Linked DNA regions of Caballeronia sp. TF1N1. The protein of the gene in region 1 interacts with the protein of each later gene in a pairwise test. Links are inferred from orthologs where the notes say so. Each region holds a gene or a part of one and is shown on either strand. Other genes may lie near its edges.

What was found.
Region 2: the proteins of LDZ28_RS12880 (region 1) and def interact in binary tests that used the Escherichia coli proteins (3 or more experiments, as listed by UniProt). The link is inferred for Caballeronia sp. TF1N1 from one-to-one orthologs.

The regions. Positions count from the first base shown.
Region 1 is NZ_CP084626.1:2,742,804-2,745,985, reverse strand. Bases 8-2,869 are described here. They hold LDZ28_RS12880 (aspartate-semialdehyde dehydrogenase), read left to right. Parts: upstream 8-837; coding sequence 838-1,902; downstream 1,903-2,869. Other genes in these bases: LDZ28_RS12875 (hypothetical protein), read left to right, coding at 1,926-2,869; LDZ28_RS12885 (cobalamin-dependent protein), read left to right, coding at 317-811; LDZ28_RS12890 (transporter substrate-binding domain-containing protein), read left to right, coding at 8-227. Also shown: more of LDZ28_RS12890, read left to right, coding at 1-7; more of LDZ28_RS12875, read left to right, coding at 2,870-3,110; LDZ28_RS12870 (hypothetical protein), read left to right, coding at 3,103-3,182.
Region 2 is NZ_CP084626.1:21,337-24,513, forward strand. What follows is about bases 167-3,023. They hold def (peptide deformylase), read left to right. Parts: upstream 167-1,271; coding sequence 1,272-1,775; downstream 1,776-3,023. Other genes in these bases: dprA (DNA-processing protein DprA), read right to left, coding at 167-1,070; fmt (methionyl-tRNA formyltransferase), read left to right, coding at 1,811-2,803; LDZ28_RS00115 (LysE family translocator), read left to right, coding at 2,898-3,023. Also shown: more of dprA, read right to left, coding at 1-166; more of LDZ28_RS00115, read left to right, coding at 3,024-3,177. UniProt on the Escherichia coli protein: Removes the formyl group from the N-terminal Met of newly synthesized proteins. Requires at least a dipeptide for an efficient rate of reaction. N-terminal L-methionine is a prerequisite for activity but the enzyme has broad specificity at other positions.

The DNA.
Region 1 (3,182 bases):
CTAAAAAGGGACCGGCTCATGTTCGTGAGTTCTTGAATGCTTCCGAGGACAAATCAAAGACACTCGGGCTCCAGCCAAGGTTTGCGCTACGTATCGTTCAGCAGGTTGGAAACTACGCGGATATCTTCGCTGCGCATCTTGGACATGCATCTCCCCTAAAGCTGCCCCGGCTGAAAAACGATCTGTGGTCGCGAGGGGGTCTTCTAATCTCCCCGGAATTTCACTGACTTGAAAGATTTTTGAGGCTGCCATTCGCAACGCGGGAGAGCGCTGCCCATACGTTGCTTTTGGCTGATAAAAAGAAAAGGAGCTCAACGTGCCGTCCCTTCAAAAAACAGACACAACGTATTCCGGTAATTCGCCTTTTGCGAAGAATCGAGGAACCATCGTGCTTGGCGTTGCCGTCAGCGATCCGCACGTGGTCGCGAATCATTTGATCGCAATGTACCTACGCCGCCAAAACTTCAAGGTAATAAATCTTGGCGCCTGCACTTCCAGCGAGGAATTCATGCAGGCGGCGAGCCAAGCAGACGATTTAGTCGCAATTCTGATCGGTAGCTTGAACGGTCACGCGAGAGCCGATCTGGCCGATCTGCCCGAGTTGCGTGCTCGCTACGACGTCACCGCTCCCATCATCGTTGGCGGAAATTTGTCCGTTGGAGCAGTCAAGAGCGACCAGGTCGTTCAGGACCTTCATGCATTAGGCGTCGACATGGTGTTGAGGCATCCAAGAGAAGTCATGCATGTGCTTTCGAATCTGGCGCCAGCAGTTTTGCCGTTTCAGGTCGAGACACCCGAGTTCGTAGGTTAATTCGAATAAAAAGAGGAAACCGAATCATGCGCAAATCCATTGTCAAAGTCGCTATCGCAGGCGCCACAGGTGCCGTGGGTCAGGAATTGTTGCGCCTCATGGAGGAACGAAATATCGACGCCGAGTTAGTCGGCGTTGCCGCTTCGAGTCGGTCATCCGGAAAGGAGATTTGCTTTCGTGGCGAGGCCCGGCGCGTGGTTGATCTCGAGCATTTCGATTTTAGTGAAGTCGATATTGCCTTCTTCTCGGCCGGCTCGACCGTCAGCCGACATCACGCTCGTCGCGCCGCTGCTCAGGGCGCGCTCGTGATCGACAACACGAATGCGTTTCGCATGGATGGCGACACGCCGCTTCTCGTCCCACAAGTGAATGCGCACGTATTGGCGACCCGGCCACAGTCAAATATTATCGCCAATCCAAACTGCTCCACGATTCCTGTCGTTCGTTTGCTTGATCCCGTACACCGGATCAATCCGGTGCGAAAAGTAATCGCGGCCACTTATCAGGCTGCCTCCGGCGCCGGACTTACAGGGCTTGATGAGCTCAACGATTCCGTCAGGGAAATCCTCGACGGAGATACAGAGGAGCCAGTACACAGCCGATTCGTCGTTCCGCTTGGCTTCAACGTGGTTCCTTCCATCGATGTGCTGGAGGGGGATGGATTTACCTTGGAGGAGCGGAAGATGGTGCAGGAAACCCGCAAGATTCTGGAGGCGCCGCAGATTCATGTCAGCGCGACTTGTGTGCGCGTTCCGGTGCGGAACTGTCACAGTGCTGCGAACTATGTCGAATGTAGCCATGCGGTAGATACAGAGCAATTGAAAATGCTCTGGCGTGCCGCGCCCGAGATTCGGGTATATGACGGTGCGAACGCGACCGATGTACCGACGCCTCGAATGGTCGGTTCATCCGATTTCGTGCACGTTGGTCGAATCCGTCGAGATCCTGAGAACGCTGACGCATTCTGGTTCTGGGTGGTGTCCGACAACATTCGGATCGGTGCTGCGCTCAATGCAGTTCAAATCGCGGAGACGCTGATTGCCCAGCAGCGCTTTGACCTCCGCAATTCGCGCGGATTTGCCAACGCGTGAGGCACACGAAAGACGAGATCGGCATGAATAGAAATTATCCTCTCAGTGTGATGAAGTTCGGCGGCTCTTCATTCTCAGACCAGGCGCGCATGCACTTCGTCTGTCAGTGGCTCCGGCAGGAATTGCAACATCGAAGCCCCGCGCATCGCGTGATATTCGTGGTGAGCGCACCCACTGGACTGACGGAACAGTATCGAAGCACTTTGCTTGGGCTGAATGACAATCCGTCGGACCGTTTGATCGATGCCGGACTTCCGCTTGCGGACAGTATTGGCGCCGTCATGGTTGCCAGCGCTTTGCAGGCAGCCGGCGTGAATGCAACGGTCTCGCTTGGAAGTCAGATCGGAATACGGACCGACCTGAATTATTCACGTGCGCGCCTGACGTCGGTCGATATCCAACCCGTAGCGCGCTCCCTCGACCATCATGACGTCATTGTGATTCCGGGCGGTCAGGCGTCCGCTGAGGAGACCGGCGAAACAACATGGATGGGGAAAAACAGTTCCGACTTATCGGCCATTGCTCTCGCTGCCGCTTTCGGCTGTGAGGAGGTAGAAATATTCTCCGACGTTCCGGGTGTCTATAGTTGCGACCCGAGCACGGTCACGGATGCCCATCTGCTGCCGGCACTTTCGTACACGCAAGCAATGACGATGTCGCGTTGCGGTGCAAAAGTGCTTCATCACCGCGGTGTGGAGCACGCCGCGCAGCGTCGTGTACGCATCGTTTGCCGAGCAAATCACGATGAATTTTCTGCCGGTACTGTTATCGATTCGGATTCGCCCTTTGTACCGGCGGTAATTCCAGACACGCGCTCGCGCTGTTTCGCAGGAACAACGAACATGCGAAACAAGGGCGCCGCAGTCCTCAATCAGGCGGGCGTACCGAACCTCATGGTCGAGGACAAAGACGGCAGCGAAAAACTTGTTGTGACGTGCGGGTTTTTTGACTCGTCGCGCTTTCTGATCGATGACCACGGCCTCGACCTGCAGCCAATCGAAGGCCGACTTCTGACCGTTTGTCTCGCCGAAGGGAAGGTCCTGTACGAGCTCGTACCGCCTATACAGCTAGCCGAGCGTAGTCTGGAACAGCACGCACGATACTGCGCGAAGCCCAACTCAGGTGACGTAGCCGCTTCCATTGAGAGATCGCCGTTTAGTCGAATGCTTGCGGTGTGGGACCGTACGGAAGGAGTGCCCCATGTTTGATGAATATATTCAGCACGCCAGACAGTTTGGACATGAGGCACCGGAAACGGCTGAAGTGATCGACTATTTGCA
Region 2 (3,177 bases), 2.7 Mb from region 1 along the record:
GCGGGTGCATGGCCGAGCGCGGCGAGCACGCGGGCGGCTTCGTCGGTCTCGGGTTTGCCGGGCAGACGCGCCGAAGCCCACGAGGCGTTTGCCGGAGCCGGTGCCTTGCCGCGCTTTTTGCGAGGTGTGGCGGGAAAGCCGAATTCCTCCAGCACGTCTTCCGGCGTTTCCACAAGCTTCGCGCCCTGCTTGATGATGCGATGACAACCCTGCGACAGCGGCGCGTGGATCGAACCGGGCATGGCGAAAACATCGCGGCCCATTTCGTTGGCAAGCCGCGCGGTGATGAGCGAGCCGGAGCGCATTGCCGCCTCGACGATCAAAACGCCCTGCACCAGGCCCGCGATGAGCCGGTTGCGCTGCGGAAAGTTGGCGGAGCGCGCGGGCGTGCCGAGCGGCCATTCGGACACGATCACGCCATCGCGGGCGATTTCATGCGCGAGCTGATGATGCAGCGACGGATACACGAGATCCGCGCCCGTCCCGATGACGGCGATCGTGCCTGTGGCGCCGTCCAGCGCGCCCCGATGCGCCGCGCCGTCGATGCCGAGCGCGAGCCCCGACGCGACGGCAAGCCCGGCGTCCGAGAGCGCGCGCGCGAACCGGCGCGCGTCTTCGAGTCCTTGCGGCGTGGCGTTCCGGCTGCCGACGATCGCCACCGCGCGCGCTTGCAGCAAGTCGGTTCGCCCTTTCGCGTACAAGAGCGCGGGCGGATCGGGCATGGTGAGGAGCGCTTGCGGATACGCGGTATCGGCGAAAGTAAGAATGTGATTGCCGGGTTCGGCGGCCCATTCCAGCACGCGTTCAATATAGTTGCCGAATGGCACGCCTTCGACTTCGGCGGGCGGCGCGAGCGCGGCGGTCGCGGCATCGGTGTTGGTGACTTCGGCGAGCGAGGCGAAACTTTCGGCTAAAACGTCCTTCGGTCCGCCAAACGCGCTCAAGAGCGCGCGCAGGGCGGCGGGACGCAGTCCCTTTGCATGCGTGAGCCGCAGCCAGGCGGAAAGTTCGTCGAGGTCCGTGGTGAGCGCTTCCGGTTGAGGCTCGGTCGGCGGTAAGGCGGTCGTCATGTTAAGATTTTTGGTCCCGGAACGTAATTAAGAAGTGTCGCCCGCCCGTGTGTTCAGGCCGAGCGACGCCGGTTGGCCGCTTGCCGGCGGCGTTGAATCCAGCGGATTCACCTGCATATCTTCGGCATGCCGCCACCCACCCGCAACCTGGCCGAATGGCCGACTTCACACGCGTCGCGGCGCGCGTAGATAATCCGAATCATGGCTCTGCTCAAGATACTGAACTACCCGGACAAGCGGCTGCACAAGGTGGCGAAGCCCGTCGCCGTCGTGGACGACCGCATTCGCAAGCTCGTCGCCGACATGGCCGAAACCATGTACGCGGCACCCGGCGTCGGCCTCGCCGCGACTCAGGTGGACGTCCATGAGCGGGTAATCGTCATCGACGTATCGGATGCGCACGACGAACTGCTCGTATTCATCAACCCGGAGATCGTCTGGGCAAGCGAAGTCAAGAAAGAGTGGGAAGAAGGCTGCCTCTCGGTGCCGGGCATCTACGACTTCGTCGAACGGCCGGACAAGGTGCGCGTGAAGGCGCTCAACGAGAAAGGCGAAAGCTACGAACTGGACTGCGATGGCCTGCTTGCCGTGTGCATCCAGCATGAAATGGATCATCTGGCGGGTCACGTGTTCGTCGAATATCTCTCGACGCTCAAGCAGACGCGCATTCGCGGCAAGATGAAGAAGCTCGAAAAGGCGCTGTAAAGCGCTTTATGTTGTCTCAAAGGTAGTAACAATCGATGACTCAATCGCTGCGTGTCGTTTTCGCCGGTACGCCGGAATTTGCCGCCGCCGCGCTCGCGGCTATCCACGCGGCCGGATTTCCCGTGCCGCTGGTTCTGACCCAGCCCGACCGGCCCGCTGGCCGTGGCATGAAGCTGACCGCCAGCCCCGTCAAGCGTTTTGCCGTCGAACACGGGCTAACGGTCGCGCAGCCCACGTCGCTCAGGCGCGCGGGGAAGTATCCGCAAGAAGCCGCCGATGCCATCGAGTTGCTGCGCGCCACGCCGCACGACGTGATGGTTGTCGCCGCTTACGGGCTCATCCTGCCGCAGGAAGTGCTCGACATTCCGCCGCGCGGCGCCATCAACATCCACGCTTCGTTGTTGCCGCGCTGGCGCGGCGCCGCGCCGATCCATCGCGCGATCGAAGCGGGCGACGCCGAATCGGGCATTACGCTCATGCAAATGGACGCGGGCCTCGACACCGGCGCGATGATCCGCGAGGGCCGCACGGCTATTGGCGCGGACGACACCACCGCCACGCTGCACGACCGCCTCGCGAAAATTGGCGCGGATCTGATCGTCGCGGCTCTCCGCGACCTCGAACGCGACGGCGCGCTGCCATCGACACCGCAGCCTGACGACGGCACGACCTACGCACAGAAGATCGCCAAGAACGAGGCCGCGCTCGACTGGCGGCGTCCGGCAGAAACGCTTGCGCGTCAGGTGCGCGCGTTCGACCCGTTCCCCGGCGCGTTCGGCACGCTCGATGGCGTCGCGATCAAGATCTGGTCCGCGCAGCCGGTGAGCGGCGAGTGGCAAGCCGATCCGGGCACCGTCGTGGATGTGTCGGCGGAAGGAATTGTCGTGGCCTGCGGAACGGGCGCGCTCAGGCTCACGCAGTTGCAAAAGCCCGGCGGCAAGCGCCTGCCCGTGCGCGAGTTTCTCGCGGGCGCGCCGCTTGCCCGAGGTCAGCGTTTCGCGCTGCTGGAAACCGATCCGGACGCTTGACCCAGGCTCAAAGCACGCGCGACGGACATGTAACGCATGCGTCGCGCGGCGCTAGAATCGTGAATCTTCAACACGCGCACGCTTGGAGTTTCCGATGCTCGGCATTACCGGTTTTGCCTTCTTTCTCGTCGCCGTCTTTCTGCTGAATGTCACGCCCGGCCCCGATACCGCCTATATCGTCGGGCGCAGCGTCGCGCAGGGACGCGGCGCGGGAATCGTATCCGCGCTCGGCATCTCGGCGGGCTGCATCGTTCATACGCTCGCGTGCGCATTCGGATTGACGGCGATTCTCGCGGCGTCGGCCACGGCGTTCACCGTCGTCAAGATCGCTGGCGCGATCTACCTGATTTATCTCGGCGTGCGGCTCATTCTCA